Regions from separate parts of the Exiguobacterium sp. s91 genome, predicted to be linked through region 3. Evidence: riboswitches for the same ligand, from Rfam matches in the RefSeq annotation. Region 3 holds a riboswitch; each other region holds the start of a gene.
What was found. Region 3 has a riboswitch for thiamine pyrophosphate ahead of KNQ06_RS06530 (ECF transporter S component). Riboswitches for the same ligand answer to the same signal wherever they lie in the genome.
Positions count from the first base shown of each region.

Region 1: another riboswitch for thiamine pyrophosphate. It lies ahead of tenA (thiaminase II); the one in region 3 lies ahead of KNQ06_RS06530 (ECF transporter S component).
Region 2: another riboswitch for thiamine pyrophosphate. It lies ahead of KNQ06_RS16120 (3-oxoacyl-ACP reductase); the one in region 3 lies ahead of KNQ06_RS06530 (ECF transporter S component).

Region 1 covers NZ_JACSMZ010000001.1:1,924,610-1,930,463, forward strand. The annotation lists gene KNQ06_RS10035 (glycoside hydrolase family 3 protein) at 1-785, shown strand, start outside; gene KNQ06_RS10040 (hypothetical protein) at 815-1,123, opposite strand; gene tenA (thiaminase II) at 1,175-1,870, opposite strand; TPP riboswitch at 1,944-2,050, opposite strand; gene KNQ06_RS10050 (DUF1002 domain-containing protein) at 2,244-3,125, shown strand; gene abc-f (ribosomal protection-like ABC-F family protein) at 3,402-5,201, shown strand; gene KNQ06_RS10060 (alanine/glycine:cation symporter family protein) at 5,398-5,854, shown strand, end outside.
Region 2 covers NZ_JACSMZ010000005.1:113,269-119,122, reverse strand. The annotation lists gene KNQ06_RS16135 (ABC transporter ATP-binding protein) at 1-205, shown strand, start outside; gene KNQ06_RS16130 (hypothetical protein) at 202-1,020, shown strand; gene KNQ06_RS16125 (hypothetical protein) at 1,040-2,122, shown strand; TPP riboswitch at 2,240-2,340, shown strand; gene KNQ06_RS16120 (3-oxoacyl-ACP reductase) at 2,475-3,227, shown strand; gene KNQ06_RS16115 (LLM class flavin-dependent oxidoreductase) at 3,283-4,593, shown strand; gene KNQ06_RS16110 (TIR domain-containing protein) at 4,835-5,026, opposite strand; gene KNQ06_RS16105 (LLM class flavin-dependent oxidoreductase) at 5,574-5,854, opposite strand, start outside.
Region 3 covers NZ_JACSMZ010000001.1:1,274,767-1,280,620, reverse strand. The annotation lists gene KNQ06_RS06540 (GNAT family N-acetyltransferase) at 1-948, shown strand, start outside; gene KNQ06_RS06535 (50S ribosomal protein L25/general stress protein Ctc) at 1,240-1,917, shown strand; TPP riboswitch at 2,013-2,112, shown strand; gene KNQ06_RS06530 (ECF transporter S component) at 2,213-2,785, shown strand; gene KNQ06_RS06525 (ABC transporter ATP-binding protein) at 2,782-4,311, shown strand; gene KNQ06_RS06520 (energy-coupling factor transporter transmembrane component T family protein) at 4,283-5,005, shown strand; gene KNQ06_RS06515 (NAD(P)/FAD-dependent oxidoreductase) at 5,061-5,854, shown strand, end outside.

The sequences.
Region 1 (5,854 bases), 650 kb from region 3:
GGATCGATCAATCGGTTGAGCGGATTCTGACACTGAAAGCAGAACGCGGAATTTGGAACGGTACGACTGACACGACATCCCTAGCTGAAAAAATCGCGCAATCGAACCAAATCGTCGGTAGTCCCGAGCATAAAGCAAAAGAACGTGCGATGACGGAAGCCGCGGTCACACTCGTGAAAAATGATCAGCGGACGTTACCATTCAAACCGAAAAAGAATGCCAACGTTCTTGTGATCGCTCCTGCGGCGGATCAAACGGACAGCATGAAAAAAACGATCGCTTCCCTACCGAAGAATCGGAACTGGCACGTGACGACAGCGAATTACTCGGCTACTACGCTACCGCTCGACCAAAACCCGACATTACGGGCGCAACTCGATGCAGCAGATTACATCATCGTCGGTTCCAACGTCAACACGAGTGCTAAACTACTACCTACTGCACCAGAACAAGCGATTCCGGCTTCGATCTTCCGCTATGCGAAACAAACGGATACACCATCCGTCCTGCTCAGTCTCCGTAACCCATACGATGTCGCCGTACAACCGGACGCACCGGCACACGTCCTCGTCTATGGCTTCAAAGGTGACCCGAACGGTCCAGACTCCGAAGCAGGCAATCTAAAATCAGCGGGACCGAACCTGCCTGCAGGTATCCGAGCGATCTTCGGAACGTTCAAACCGCAAGGCACTTTACCGGTTGATGTGCCGGTCTTTCAGAACGGTGTCTTTACCGATCAACTGCATCTTAAATTCGGTGACGGCTTTAAAAACTGGAAAAAATGAGGACATGATACACAAAAGACCGAAGCTCCTTAAAGGATGCCTCGGTCTTTTAATGATGGATATGCAGATTCGGCTTCTGCTTTCGCACGCTCGTAGACACGATGAAGTGAATAAGTCAACGAAGCGTAGAGGACGACGACCAGGACAGTCGCGATAGTTCTCCCCGTTGTAAAACCGAACTGAAGCAACACCTGAAAATTCTGAATCGTAGCATATGTTCCGTACACCGCCATCAAGATGGGAATGATGTACCCAACAAATCTCACTTTTACTTTTCCGAGCACCTGTTGCACGACATATGCCGCGAGAATCACAAGTGCGATCACGATGATTTCCATTCCAATCCCTACTTTCACTAAATGGTATTCCTAATTCTACCATTTATTGATTCAAGAAGATACCGCTCGTGCTGGAATCGTTTCGTAAACTGACGCAAACGTCTCTTCCGTCCACCCCATGTGCCAGAAGAGTAACTCATAGTAACAACTTGTCACGAAATGACGTTTCATCCGCTCGCGTTCCATCGGGCTCGCTTGTTCCGCCAGCGCATCAAGCCGTGCAATCTGTTCAAAGACGACCTTTTCAAACCATTCCGAGCTGTACGTGTCGATCCATTGCTGATAGATTTTTTCTTCCGGAGTACACGTCAGTAATTGCTGTCCGACTTCATAATACAACCAGTAACATGGCAAGATGGCAGCAATCGTCTCACCGAGCGTTCCTTCACTCGCATGATGCATGTGGGAGACATACGCATATGCTGTCGGTGCCGGTTCAAATGCTTCAAGATCTGCTTCCGTAATACCGAGCGGCTCAAAAAATGATTGATGTAAGCTCAACTCTGCCTCGTAAGTCGAAGTAGCATGCTCGGCAAGTGTCGCGATCGTCGCGAAGTCGTCTGCTTTTGACGCTGCCTTCGCTTGAATCTTCGCAAAGTGTTTTAAGTAATAGGCATCCTGCATGACGTAATGCCGAAATTTCGAGAGCGGTAACGTCCCCTCCCCGATTCCTTGTACAAATGGGTGCGTAAAACTACTATCCCAATACGCTTGTGCCGCTTGTTTGATTTCTTGTGTGAATGTCATGATCTCATCCTCCTCGTTTAGTATGAAACGAAAAAACACCACCCCGAAACACACGGGCATGGCGCAAGAAGAACAAGACTTGACGCCACTTCCCTCCGTAAGTACGAACTTAATCAGGTTCAAAGGGTCCGAACGTCTTCGTTCGTCTCAGTCGGTCTACCGACTCCCCTAGTGGTCATTATTCGATTCCCATCCACTATAGCATGCTGAAAATGGAAGTCAAGTTGTCCTCTTTTCGCTATACTATGGAGTGTCAGAAGACGGATGCCGTCTCCATCTACAGACCGATTCCGAACTTCTTTCGTTCTCGTACACTAACTTTAGTACCTGATACTATAATTCATTCTGTTACTTACAATTGGAGGATTTCATTATGCATACACCAACAAAAATCATGGCGTCAGCCGTTATCGCTTCTGCTCTATTACTCCCGACAGCCGCATCTGCCGAACAAGTCGTCGATAAGACGATCGTCACACTCGGGGAGTCGCTCGGCGCAAAGGATAAAGCATGGGTGCTTTCCCGTCTCAATGCACCGGAAGGCATCACACCGATCATCGCCACTTCTGCTGACGAAGAAAAATATCTCGGGAAAAACATTCCACAGTCGCAAAAAGGTGGCAACATGTATTCGTCGGCTAAGATCGAACTGACGGAAAAAGGTGATGGACTTTCCGTCTCGACGGAGAACATCACATGGGTGACAAAGGATATGTATCTCAACGCTCTCGTCACAGCGGGTGTCAAAGATGCCGATATCACGATCACTTCTCCCTACAAGGTGACCGGGACATCGGCACTGACAGGAATCATGAAAGCGTACGATCAAACTTCCGCTGAGACTGGAATTAAGTTAAGTGACGAACGCAAGGATTTAGCACAGCAAGAATTATCGGTCACATCAGACGTCGGAAAAACGGTCGGCACGGATAAAGTCGCTGACTTAATGAATGAGATCAAGGCTGAGATCGCCAATCAAAAACCGGAAACCAAAGTCGAGATCGAAAACCTGATCGTCCAAGTCATTCAAAACAACAATATCCAGTTGTCTGACGCACAAATGGACCGGTTGACGAATCTATTCAATCAAATGGAGCAAGCGAACATCAACTGGGGACAAATCGAGAGTGGTTTGAAAAATGCGGGGCAAGACATCCACGCGTTCGCAACATCAGAAGAAACGAAAGGTTTCTTCGCTAAATTATTCGATGGACTCAGTGACTTCTTCAGTTCAATCGCTGGCGTGTTCAAATAATTCAGACTTCCGTAACTGACAAAAAAATAGTAAACTAGAGATATCTGAAACGAAAGGTGGTGTGAAAAGATGGACTTTGCCGCGTGCAAACACTGGTTGATGGAACAATTGTATCTGTTGCGCGCGATTTTTCATGGAATGGCGTTCTAAGGCACCCGTCTGCCCTTTTTTAGAACTTCATGATTGAAAAATACAGCAAAGCGCATCTTTCACACGTGATGGAGAGTGCTATTTGCGCTCTCCTTTTTTTGATGCGCGCGAAAGGATCAATTGATTATGATGATTTGCGACATTCAACACCTAACCAAACAATTCGGAGGCGAAACGATCTTAACGGATGTTTCCCTCTTCTTAAACGAACACGACCGTGTCGGTCTAATTGGACGAAACGGGAGTGGCAAGACGACATTACTCCGCTTGCTCGCTCGCCTTGAGCAACCGGACGGTGGTGTCATCTATCAAAAGAGCGGTTTGACGATCGGCTATCTGGAACAACTTCCTGTATATAGTGAGACGATGACCGGACTCGACGTCCTTTGGACAGCGTTTGAAGACATCCTCGCGATCCGTTCTCGGATGCAACAGTTGGAGCAAATGATGGCGACAGCACCAGAGAATCTGGATGCGTTACTCGCACGATATGCGGAAGCGACGAATGCGTTCGAACAAAAGGATGGCTATCTACTCGACTCGAAAATCGAGCGCATGGTGAACGGGTTACACCTTCGTCCGTTACTCACTCGTCCTTTCCACCAGTTGAGCGGTGGTGAACAGACGAAGATTTGTCTCGGTCGCATGTTACTCATGGAGCCAAATCTGCTCATTCTTGACGAACCGACGAACCATCTTGATTTAGCTGCCGTGGAATGGCTAGAGCAGTTCTTACGGGACTACACAGGAACCATCCTGCTCGTCTCTCACGACCGGGTCTTCTTAGACGCCGTCGTCACCTCGATCGTTGAACTCGAGGACGGTGAACTGACAACCTATATAGGGAATTACAGCGCGTTCGTCGTCGAACGAGAACGTCGCTTGATGGAACAGTTCCACGCCTACCAAGAGCAACAGAAAAAAATAAAGAAAATGAAGGAAGCGATTCGTCGACTCCGGCAATGGGCAAACGAAGCGTCTCCACCGAGTGAGAAATTATTCCGTAAAGCAAAATCAATGGAACGAGCACTCGAGCGGATCGAACGGATTAAACGACCACAACTCGAAGCCAAAACCGCTGATGTCTCCTTCTCTTCCACTGATCACACGAGCCAAGTCGTCTTTCGCGCTGAAGAACTCTCGTTTGCTTACGGAATTCGCCACATTTTTGATGACGTCTCGTTCGAGATCATGGCACAGGATCGGATCGCGATCGTCGGAACGAATGGGAGTGGGAAATCGACGTTGCTCTCACTGCTGCTTGACGAATTATCACCAGAGGCAGGCACACTCACGCGTGGACCATCGAATCGGATCGGTTACCTGTCCCAGCATGCCCATTTCGAGGAGGACGCGCGGTTAATCGACTGGTTTAGAGACCGGATTGCCGTTCCAGAAGCGGAAGCCCGCCATATCCTAGCCCGGTTCCTGTTCTTTGGACCAACTGTCTTTCGGTCCATTTTGTCACTGAGCGGAGGCGAACGTGTGCGATTGCAACTCGCCGTCCTCGTTCATTCGTCGGTCAATGTATTAATTCTCGACGAGCCGACGAACCATCTCGATATTGAATCAAGAGAGACACTCGAAGAAGCACTCGAGAATTTTTCTGGTACATTGATTGCCGTCTCACACGACCGCTATTTCTTAAATCGGCTTTTTCCGCAGATCCTGTGGCTCGAAAATGGTCTGACGCGTTATCATGGTACGTATGCGTATGCTCAACAGAAGCGTACTGAGTTCGCTACGTCTTCCTCACTCCACGTAACCCCTCAAAAACCAAAACGCTTGTCACAACATGAGTTAGAAGTGCAGATCGAGCGGCTTGAACAGAAATTAGCAAAACGTGAAAAACCGACCGATACCGTTTCTAAAAGCATCCAACAGCAACTCGATGACCTATACGAACAATTGCTACAGTATGGATGATTTAGCTTTACTTGCCTGTCACTCTCGATACCGAGAGTGGCAGTTTTTTCGTTCACCTACAATGTTTTTAACTCCTAACATTTAGCTAACTTTATTAAGTTTTAAAATTTTATTTTATTTTGTTGTTGCTTATTGTCTGAAAATTCGTATAATTTAGCGTATAGCTTTTATTATTCTTTGGGAGGAATACACCATCATGAACGCCATTCAGCAAGTCATTCAAGGAAGTGTCGATTACGCCAACAACATTTTATGGTCGTATGTATTAATCGCTGTATTGATCGGCGGCGGGATCTACTTCACGATCCGAACTGGCTTCATCCAATTCACTTACTTAAAAGAGATGTTCCGCGTCACGCTCGATAAAAGTGAACAAACAACAGACGATAAAGGAGAAAGCATCACTTCTCTCCAGTCATTCTTCATCGGTGCGGCGACACGGATCGGTACGGGTAACCTTGCCGGTGTCACGATTGCCGTCACACTCGGCGGACCAGGTGCCGTCTTCTGGATGTGGATGGTCGCTCTCTTAGGGGGCGCGACGGCTCTCATCGAAAGTACACTGGCTCAAGTCTATAAAGTACGCGATACGAAATCGAACGCATACCGTGGTGGTCCTGCCTACTACATCGAAAAAGGCTTGAAGAACCGAG
Region 2 (5,854 bases), on a different contig from region 3:
AATTGCGTGGATCTTCTCTAGTCACTATATGGAAGGGAAGGGCATCTTGATGACGACTCATGAGATTGCAGAAGTGGAACATCTCATCGACCGCGTTATTTTTCTTCAGAACGGGACCATCATACAGGAAGATGACTCGGAAGAGATGCGTGAGCTTTACGGGAAATCAGTACAGGATCGAATGAGGGAGGTTTATCAGACATGAAGAAATTCTTTATGCTATCAAACGAGGAAATCAAGCGAAGCTTCAAACTATACCTTTCGATATTGACGATGTTAGTGATTGTTGAACTCACATCGGTCGTATATCAGGTTCTTCATTATCAATCCAAGCTGGAGGATTTGATGAAAAAAGAGCGACTTACGGAAATGGAAGCCGTTGATCAATTGAATGGACCGTTGACGTTTGGCGATGCGACCAACTACTTCAAGTACATGATTGCCATCGGTATCATGTTCACGATTCTATATGCTTTTCAGATTTGGTACCGCGATTGGTATGGCGAGTCCAAGTACATCTACCGTTTATTGATGCTACCGGGTAAACGCATCACAATCCTCTTATCCAAACTGACAACAGTATTGGTATTTGTGTGTGGTTTCATGGGCATCCAGTGGATCACGATTCTTCTAAGTCGTAGACTCTACGAATGGTTACTCCCGGAACATTTACAAGCAGCGTCCAAAATCATCGGGGAGTCAGCTGCGTTGAACATGCTCTATACCTTCAATGTAATCGATACATTCGTCATTCTAGCGCTCGCACTCTTCGTCATCACGATGGTCTTCTTGTTCGTTTTGACAGAGCGGTCCTATCAAAAAGGGAAAGCTTTGCTGACGATCGCAAAGGATGTAGCGCTCTTAATCGTACCATTCATTACATTACGTTACTTATTTGATTTGACTAGCATTCTCATTCCGAATCAACAGGTATTCGTCTATCTTTCCTTTATTCTCATCTATTTTGCATATATAAGTTGGAAATGTGTTCGACTACTGAACCATAAAGTATCTATTTAATCATTAGAAGGAGGAAGTCATGAGACGATATAAGGAAATGATCATCGTAGGAAGCATTGCTGGCGTCACCTTACTCAGTTATTTTGGTTACGCTGCAAGCATTAAAGGATCGGATTATGAAGTCGAGAGTATACGAAAAGAAAATGCAGAAGCTCTTAAAAAAGTAAACATCGAGATTGAAAATGGAGACATCAAGCCTACTCAATACAATATCCAATTGGACGGTCAAACTCATAGTGAGTCGCAGAACTATTTCACAGGGTTGTTCAATAGCTACGCTGCAGACTTCCCTGCTGATTTCTATCGCTTTCTTTCTAAGGAAGACGTATTTACTAGTGAAATGGGCTCGCGGACATACGGAATTGAAGTAAAGGCATCTCAGTTGAAATATCATTCTTATGACAAAAGTACACAGAAACAATTTAAAAAGACGATTTCTCATCGTTTAACGGTACCGGATCGTGAAATGGCTGACATCCGTGTCTTCCATCAAGACGGCATGAACGTATACGTCCAACGGGATGATCATGGAGCAAAGGAAAAATCGACGGTGTTATTACTCAACCTTGCAAAAGGAAAAGTGGAGACGCTTCAATCCAAGCAACTCAAGACTAATCAAGAGCGTCATTATGTGGCAGTGAACGACTATGGAATTGTCTATCGTGAAATCGCATATGATGCGGAAGGGGTAGAAAAAGATAGCGCTTATTATCTAGATAACGGCAAAGGTATCAAACGAATCAAAGCACTTGATGCGTATGCAGCGGAAGGGAACTTTAATGCTGATGAAAATAGCCAATCACTGATCGCTTACGGTACGTTTGATTCAGAAAAAAGTAAAAGCATCAAATGGAGTACCTATGACTTTAAGACGAATCAAGTCAAGCAACATAAAGTGGAAGGGCAGCATGCTTACCGCTTCAATGGCTCCTATACGATGATTGCGCAGGGAAAGCTATACCATATCGCTAATATCAATGATTCGGATTTCCAAGTCACGGTAGTCGATACGAAAAATGAATCGATTTCGTATCAAGGAATCATCAAAGATAAAAATGCTAAAAAGAATCGTTTGGTACAGGATGTCACTGTATCGGAGTAATCGTGATGGACTCATGATTCACCTCGTTTACTCGCTTTTTAGAATACTAGAAATGAATTTATCTGTCAGAATCATTGACAGGGGTTTTCAAGACCACTACAGTGAAGATAACTTAAATAGAATCACTAGGGGTGTTATTAAACTGAGATGAGTAGCTACTCAAACCCTTTGAACCTGAACTAGGTCGTACTAGCGTAGGGAAGTGTAAACTCTGATGAACAAGCGGAGACGATGATATCGTTCTTTGCTATGTGATTATTTAGACGTGCGCAACTTTCCTTTTGGAGAGTTGCGTTTTTTGTTTATTACTTCGCTATTTAAGTTGCAAAAATGGATGAGGGAGTGGATAAGAATGAGCAGAACTGTATTAGTGACAGGAAGTAGTCGAGGACTTGGGGCGACGATTGCAAGGGTGTTAGTGCACAACGGATTTAAAGTGGTGATCAATTACTTTAAAAGCAAGGATGCGGCAGAACAACTTGTGAGCGAACTGGGAGTAGAGAATGCAATTGCCTTGTATGCAGATGTCACGAAGCGGGAAGATGTCGAGAGCATGATGCAATCCGCAACAGCACATTATGGTCAAATCGATGTTGTCGTGAATAATGCGTTAGTAGACTTCAAATTTGATCCGGTTGCGCAAAAATCGTTTATCGATTTAGAGTGGGAAGATTATCAAAATCAACTGGATGGAACACTTAAAGCAGCGTTTCACATCATTCAAAGTGTTTTGCCACAATTTATAGAACGACATAGCGGTAGTATCATCAGCATTGGAACAAACCTCTATCAAAACCCAGTCGTTCCTTATCATGAATACACAACAGCAAAAGCAAGTCTGATTGGCTTTACTCGAAACCTAGCCGCAGAGTTAGGTCAATATGGCATAAACGTGAATGTCGTCTCCGGTGGGTTATTGAAAGTCACAGATGCGAGTGCTGTGACAACCGCTGAAGTATTCGATTTCATTGCCCAATCGACCCCGTTGAAAAAAGTGACGAGCCCAGAAGAAGTGGCTCAACTGGTTGCCTTTTTGGCATCAGAAGCAGCATCTGGGATTACCGGTCAAAACGTAACAGTCGATGGTGGGTTAACGATGAATTAAAGCGGGCGTTTTAAAAAATTCTCAGCTTGTAAGAGAAGGGATTCGTGAACAGAAGATGACGAACAGAAATCAGTTAAATATCGGCGTTTTGTTATATGGATGTGGTCATCATCAAGCCGCATGGTTAATGCCTGATTCTGCGATTAAAGAGATCGGAGAGAGTCGCTATTATCAGCGTTTGGCTCAAATAGCGGAAGCTGGACGTTTGGATGCAGTATTTTTTGCGGACAATCAATCCTTTCCGGCTAATAATTCAACTGATTTACCTGCCTTTTGGTTGGATCCTTTAATTAATCTAACGGCTATTTCTCAAGTGACGGATCATATCGGATTAGTTTCTACGATATCGAGCACGTTCTCCAATCCGTATACAGCAGCAAGGCAACTTCTAAGCCTAGATCACGTGACGAAGGGGAGGGTAGGCTGGAACTTAGTGACCTCGATGACGGATTGGGAAGCGTTAAACCACGGGATGGATGCACTTCCACCGAGGGAGGAACGGTATAATAAGGCGAACGAATTCGCAGCATTGATGGAGAAGCTATTTTTATCTTGGGATCAAGCGGCTTTTCTTGCGAATCGATCAGATAACCAATTGATTGATCCTGAATGTATACAAGTTATCGATCATTCTGAAGCCTATTTCAGCGTAAAAGGTCCTTTGTCTACGCCGCGTAGTCCCCAAGGAAAGCCAGTAGCGATGCAAGCGGGGGCTTCTGAAGAAGGGGTTGCCCTTGCAGCCAAACATGCGGATGCCGTATATTCTGTGTCATGGAATTTTAGACAAGCCCATGCTTTTCGTGAAAAACTCCATAAGAAAATTACACAAACTGAATCACCAGATCGAAAGATTAAGATATACCCAGGCTTAGTAACGTATGTTGGTAAAACAAGAGAAGAGGCACTAGCCAAAAAAGCCGAACTAGATGAAAAATTACCGGTTGAAAATGCGTTGAAACAATTGAGTTTCTTTTTGCAGCAAGATTGCTCCACATGGGATCTCGAAGCAAAGATTCCGACCTTACCATCGATCGAGGAATTTTCCGGACCCATCGGACGCTACCGAACGATTCTAGAGATTATCGAAGATACAGATCCGACGCTCAAAGAACTATTAGGCTATTTAGCAGCAGGAGGAGGACACCTGACATTGATTGGTACTCCGGAAGAAATTGTGGATCAGTTGGAATTTTGGTTTAACGAGGGAGTAGCAGATGGCTTCAACTTGATGCCGCCGTCACTACCGTCAAGTTTAGAAGATTTTGTAGACATGATCATTCCTGAATTACAAAAAAGAGGATTGTTTAAAGACACCTATACAGGAAATACACTTCGAGAACATCTAGGTGTAACGAAAGTAGAGTAACCCATACTAACTAGCATCTTGTGATAAAGTACGGAGTATCAAGCCTCATTTCTTCTTTTATTCTATGAATTTTCTTCAGTTCATATTAAACGGTCGATAAATATAAGACGATAAACCTTATTGAAGATAAATGATGTTTGCAAGTATAGATTATAAGAACAGGAGTGTGATCTCTAAAATAAGAGGTCAAGCTCCTACTCTTTTACGCAATGATTAAAAAATGTTGTGCCATACATTCAGTTCAAATTTTTACTTTTAGATTAGATTCTCTTAGTTCTTTAAGGGTGTCATACTCTATTTCATCAATAGACTCTGTAAAAGGAATATATGCAATTCCATCAAGATCACTTGATTTTTCAACGGACTGTTTTAATAAGCAACATACATTTGACCGACCTAATTTTCCATAAAAAAATCCAAGTTCAAATATCACATTTTTTCTTGCTCTATATTGAATTTTAGGATGTTTATCCCATGTATGTATTTTTTATCAACTTCAACCAAGCTTAAGCAAGATATAGTCAAAAAGACCTCAGATTTATTAGTAGCTAAATTTATGAGAGTATCAATATTTATTTTTCATCAGAAGATAAATCAGAAAAATCTTCTTTCGATATTATGGACGAAAAACGAATTCGTTTTTCTCTTAGTAAAACCCAAGGGAATAGAGGATGGGTGTATACAAATCCAAGGAAGAAAAGAAGCCCGCAATGGTTGGATCCATTGCGGGCAAAAAAAAGCGTCAGTTATTATATTGTTTTTTTGATGATTTCGAAAGTTTCTCTAGTCGTTTACTCCTCCAACATAAAAGGAATGATAAAGGATTTTATTCAGAAATATCATAAATAATCGATACAGTCTTCTCCTTTATTCCAACTATTTTTGTTCTTTAGATTTGTTAAAAGAACCATCAGTTTTTTACAACGTTTACGAATGGACAATCTCTGCTCAACTTAGTTTTCGCTGACTTCTTTTCAGTATTATTTTATTTCGTTGTTTAAGGAATCGCTTACTTGTTTAAAGATGTTGTATGATTGTATTTCTTTTTTACTGTCATAGATGTTTGATAAGGCAATGATTTCGTCTACCTCATACTTCTCTTGAAACTCGATAACTTCTCGACGAACCGTCTCTGCATCTCCCATGATCGTATACCCTAACTTATAATGCAGGATTTCTAGCTCATACTGAGATAAGGATTCAAGGAAATCCTTCTTTGGTGGGATGAGTTGGCTGAGATTATTGGTATAAATATCGATAT
Region 3 (5,854 bases):
GCCTCGATGCGTCAGCTCGATCAAGATTTACGTGGTCGGATGTGTCAGTTGCTGGATTTGCCATATGTCTCGATGGCTGTTGGCAGTGGCACCCTCGCCAATGATATTGTCGCACAACAACTGAGTGGACATGGATTGATTCTAAACGGTGGCGAGTTCGGTCAACGCTTGATCGATCACGCGGCACGAGCAGGAAAGTCATTTGATATCCACCTGCTTCCGTCCGGTCACCCGATCGACTTGGAACAACTCGCAAGTCAACTGCATCAAACGGAGTACGACTGGATTTGGTTGACGCATTGTGAGACGTCTACGGGCGTTCTCTACGATCTCGATGCGGTAAAAGCGCTATTAGATCAACGAACCGCACTCATCGTCGATGCGATCAGCGCCGTCGGGACCGGACGTTTCTCATACGCTGGCTGCAGATTCGTCACGACCGTCTCCGGAAAAGCAATTGGTGGTTTACCGGGTCTTGCGTTCATCGGTCATACAGACAGCATCCTACCTTCTCCACGAATTCCACGTTATCTGGATCTCGGACTCTATGCGGAAGGCGTCGCCTTTTCCGGCTCATCGAACTTGTTGCTGGCTTGTCAGGCAGCGCTCGATGCCATTGATCTCGATCAAGCAGCCATCAAGATGACCTATCTCGAACAAGCCGTTCGCGCTACTGGTTTCAACCTTCTTGCGACTCAAGAAGCGCAAGCGCCGGGAATTCTGACGATCGTTCATCCGTCGGCAACCGCTTTAGGAGACGCTCTTCGGATTCAGGGCTATCATGTTCAATATGAAAGCGACTATCTCGTCCGTAATCAATGGCTCCAAATTTCAACGATGGGACAGACGACGATGCGGCACATCGAACGTCTCATCCGCGTGTTGGTCCGTGAAAACCAACGCATCACCATAAAAAATGAAAAAAACGAAAGACCTCTCAACCCTTGATTTCAAGCGGTTTGGAGGTCTTTCGACTTTAAAAAATAAAAATTAGAGGTTTAAGGATTTAAAACATAGGGGTATAAACTCACTAGCACCGCATCAAACGGTGACTTACTCACACATGTTTCTCAATATCAGCGTAATGACCTGGGAGAGAAATGCAAAGTCACGAAAGCGTCAGATTCAAAGCGAGTCTGAAACCGATTGTCTTAGCATGTTTCATATTGTTCAGGACTTGTCCTGCTCCTACATTCATTACCTTTTGAGGGCTATACCAAATTCAAGGGGGAAATGAACATGTCAGTTAAATTAACAGCCGAAAAACGCGAGGTACGTCCACGCTCACTCCGTAAACAATTACGTCATGAAGGAAAAGCTCTTGGTGTCGTGTATGGTTACAAAGTGGAAAGTACACCAATCGCATTTGAAGAAAAAGAATTACTTAAAATCGTTCGAGAAAACGGTGAGAACGTCTTGATTTCACTGAAACTCGACGGTAAAAATATTAACGTCTTGATCAACCGTCGTGATATGGATGTCTTCACACCAACTGTCGATCACGTTGAATTCATCGCTGTTAAAATGGATGAAGAGACAGAAGTCGAAGCAGACGTTGTACTCGTCGGCGAAGCAGCTGGCGCTAAAGTCGGCGGATTCCTGTCACAGACACTCTTTAAAGTAACAGTCGCAGCTACACCAGATAAATTACCAGAGAACGTCGAAGTCGACGTCACGAACCTCGAAATCGGCGATTCGATTTCTGTTGCTGATCTTCCAGAACAAAAAGATTTCCGTATCGTCACAGAAGGCGACATTCAAGTCGCAGCTGTCGTCGAATCAACGCTTGAACAAGAGCTTGAGGAAATCGAAGAAGCAGAAGCTGAGGCACAAGCGGAAGCTGGTGAAGACAACGAAGCGGAAGCTACGGAAGAGTCTTCAGAAGAAGCAAAAGAAGAGAACGAAGACAACAAATAAGTCGTTTAACGATACGCCCTTCGTGGCGTATCGTTTTTTTGTGTCTTGACAATAGACAGAAGATTGCCTAAAGTGAACAGCGTATCATCTATTACCATATCCACTAGGGGAGCCCATTTGGCTGAGACGATTCACTTCGGACCCTTCGAACCTGATCTAGTTCATACTAGCGTAGGAAAGTGGAGCGATCACATCCAATGACTCCTGCTGCGCGCAGTTTTTCTGAGGACCGCTCTCTTTTTTACGGAGGGCGGTCTTTTTTGGCGTCTCCCCCATTCTAAGGAGGACGTACCTAATGCAAAACTGGAAAATGAAAGAAATCATGGTCATGATGATGCTCGCCGTCGCTTGCGGGGTCATCTATCTTGGTTGGTCAACACTCTGGTTACCGATGTCTGCGATCTTCGGACCTGTCGGTGCCAACTGGATGTTTGGGATCTGGATCATCGCGAGCCCGCTCGTCGCAGCAATCATTCAAAAACCAGGTGCTGCCCTCATCGCGGAAATCGTCGCGGCAGCCGTCGAGCTGTTCACGGGTAGTCACTTTGGCTTATCGGCTCTACTGATCGGGGTCTGCCAAGGACTTGGTGCGGAACTCGTCTTCGCGATGACGCGTTATCGCCGTTATGACACCTGGACATTGATGTTATCGGGTGTTGGAGCCGCAATTGGTAGCATTGTCTATAGTCTGATCGCGAACGGATTCGGTTACTACACGACGACGACGTTGCTTGCGACAACTGGCTTACAATTGATTAGTGGCGCATTACTGGGCGGCTTGCTTGCAGCGATTCTCGTCCGTCGCCTTGTTGCGACCGGTGTCTTGAACGGGTTTGCGGCCGGACGTGCGAAACGGGAAGTCGCATGATTACTGTCGACGACCTCAGCATCCGCTATCCCGGTCAGATGAAATCGGTGCTCGATCATGTATCGCTATCAATCGAGCAAGGAACGACCCTTCTGCTCGGACGAAGCGGGAGTGGCAAGACGACACTACTTCATGCCTTAGCCGGACTGACACCGGAGACGATCGAAGTCGAACAGACTGGAACCGTTACCCGGTCCGGTTCGGTCGGAGTCTTATTCCAAAATCCAGAAGAACAGTTCTGCATGGAAACGATCGGACGCGAAATCGCTTTTAGCTTAGAAAACCGGTCGATTCCGCGTGCGGAGATGGAGGGACGAATTGAACACTTACTCACACTTGTTGGTCTCCCTCTCCCCTTCTCGACACCGATCGCGAGTCTATCCGGGGGGATGAAACAGCGCCTCGCACTCGCCGCGGTCCTAGCGCTCGAGCCGACGATTCTATTACTCGATGAACCAACGGCTCAGATTGACCCGATTGGGCAACACGAGCTGATGGCGTTGATCTTTCGGATTCAGAAAGAACATGATTTAAAAATCGTCTTGATTGAACACCAACTCGATGTCTGTTTGCCGTATGTCGATCAGATCATCTTACTTGAAGACGGATCGGTGACTGCGACGGCGCATCCGCAGGATTTGTTCCCGCAGGCGTATACAGAGCTTCAATCGAAAGGGATCGCTGTTCCCTCTTTGTATCCGTACACGTTAGAGACGTTACCCATAGATGGACCACAAGCAGCGCGACTTCACGTGCTTCCTCCAGTCGCTACAGCAGGCACTGCCTTGTTACACGTCGCTGCATTATCGACGAAAGCCCCTTACTCGCTGACCGATGCGACATTTTCCCTGAAGACGGGAGAATGGGTGATGCTGCTCGGGGCAAACGGATCCGGGAAAAGTACGTTGCTTGCAACACTCGGTCGGTTGCTCTCGCATCAAGGAACATATCGGTTCCAAGAACGTCCGGCTCAGCGTTACTCCCGGCGACGCTTTTATGAGCACGTTGGCTATGTCTTTCAACAACCGGATCTGCAGTTTCTCAAACTGACAGTCGAAGCGGAAATCGACTGGAGTCACCGGGCAGCTACGAGTGATGAGCGCACAGCGTTGCTCGAACGACTGGAACTCGCATCTGTCAAACAGCAGTCACCGCTTGCGCTTAGTACGGGGCAACAACGACGGCTCAGCGTCGCGACGATGCTCGGGCAGTCGAAGGATGTGTTGTTGCTCGATGAACCGACGTTCGGACAGGACGGATTGACGACACGGCGGCTCATGGAACAGTTGTTGACGGAACAACAGAACGGAACGACGCTCGTCATGGCAACACACGATATGGAACTCGTCGCCCGATACGCGGATCGTGTCCTCGTCATGGAGCAAGGGCGGATTGCTTTTGACGGGCGTCCGAGCGAGTTATTCGCTGACGTTCCGTTACTCGAACGCTGTCAGCTACAACGTCCACTTTCGTACCAATTCCAGGAGGTGAAGCGCAATGCAGACAAACGCGTCACCGTTCGCTAAACTCAATCCTGTCATCAAGGGGAGCGGATTGTTTTTGATCATGTTTGCCTTAATTGCAACGAACGACTGGATCAAGACGTTGGTGTTCCTGAGTTTTGCTATCGCTCTGCTACTCCTCTCCGGGTGGGGTCCTCGCGATTTCTTGAAACGACTCGCACCTTACAGTCTATTATTCTTATTGACGTTCTGGATGATGGCAGCCTTCGGCAAAGGAACGAATCCTCTATGGTCGTTTGGTTGGTTTCATGTCACATCGGAAAGTGTCATGCACGGCTGGTTACTTGCCTTACGGATGGCAACGTTCGTCTGCTTAAGTTTCGCTTTCGTCACGACGACCGATGCGACCCGGTTCGTGATGAGCTTGATTCACCAAGCAAAGGTGTCGCCTCGCTTCGCGTACGGATTTCTTGCCGGGATCCGCTTTCTTCCACATTTGATCGAAGAAGTTCGCGTCTTACGGCAAGTCCGGATGATTCGGAACGTTCACAGTCGCTTTCCTGGTGATGCGTTCCTATCAATCGGCTTACCGCTCTTCTCGCGATCGATCCAGCGGGCAGAACGGATGGCGATCGCTTTCGAAGCCCGTCATTTTTCAGCAGAACGGACATATTATGAAGTGCCAGTCGTTGAGCGCCAGGATGTTATCTATCTCATGGTCATCCTCCTGTTCATCAGTCTTGTCTTTTGGCTATGATTACCGCCACCCGTATCCGGGTACATTCTAGCAAGACAGATTGAAGGAGAACGACATGAAACGAATCCTCTTGATTGGTGCAGGACACGCTCACCTGCATTGCATTACCAATGGACCCACAGAAGACGTCGAGTGGCTGATTTTAAATGCCTCGACGTACCAATATTACTCGGGCATGTACTCCGGACTTGCTGACGGAACGTACGATATCGATGAGATCCGTATCGACGTCGCCGCACTGTGTCGCGCCTATGATAAACAGTTCATCGAAGAGACCGTCATCAAAATCGACCCCGATGAAAAAGTCGTCTTCGGTGCATCCGGCAGACACTATACTTATGACGTCGTCTCGACGAATATCGGCTCGTTCGATTGGTCGGAAGACACGACACGATTATCGATCAAACCGAACTACCGGTTACCGGATACATTAAAGCGTCTGCAAAAAGCAAAGCGTCCGGTCGTGATTGGAAGCGGCGCAGCGGCCGTCGAGATGGCGGCGTCCTTGAAAGTGGCGGATGTGCCGATCACACTGATCACGGATCCCGAGTTACTTTCAGGACACCCCGCAGCGGAAGCGATTGCGAGACGATTAAAAGAACTCGATGTGTATTGGATCCGGGAACGTCCAATAGATGACGAACCATCACTCCGCTTCAAGCATCACCCTCCAATCGAGTCGGATGCGATCATCCGCTTAACGGGTGCGAAAGCACCGGCATTGTTTGCAGACAGCAAGCTCTATACGGAAGACGGGTTCCTACTCGTCAATGAACAGTTGCAAGCGCTCAATCATCCAAGTCTGTTTGCTGCGGGTGACGCGGCGACCCTCGTCGCCTATCCCGATAT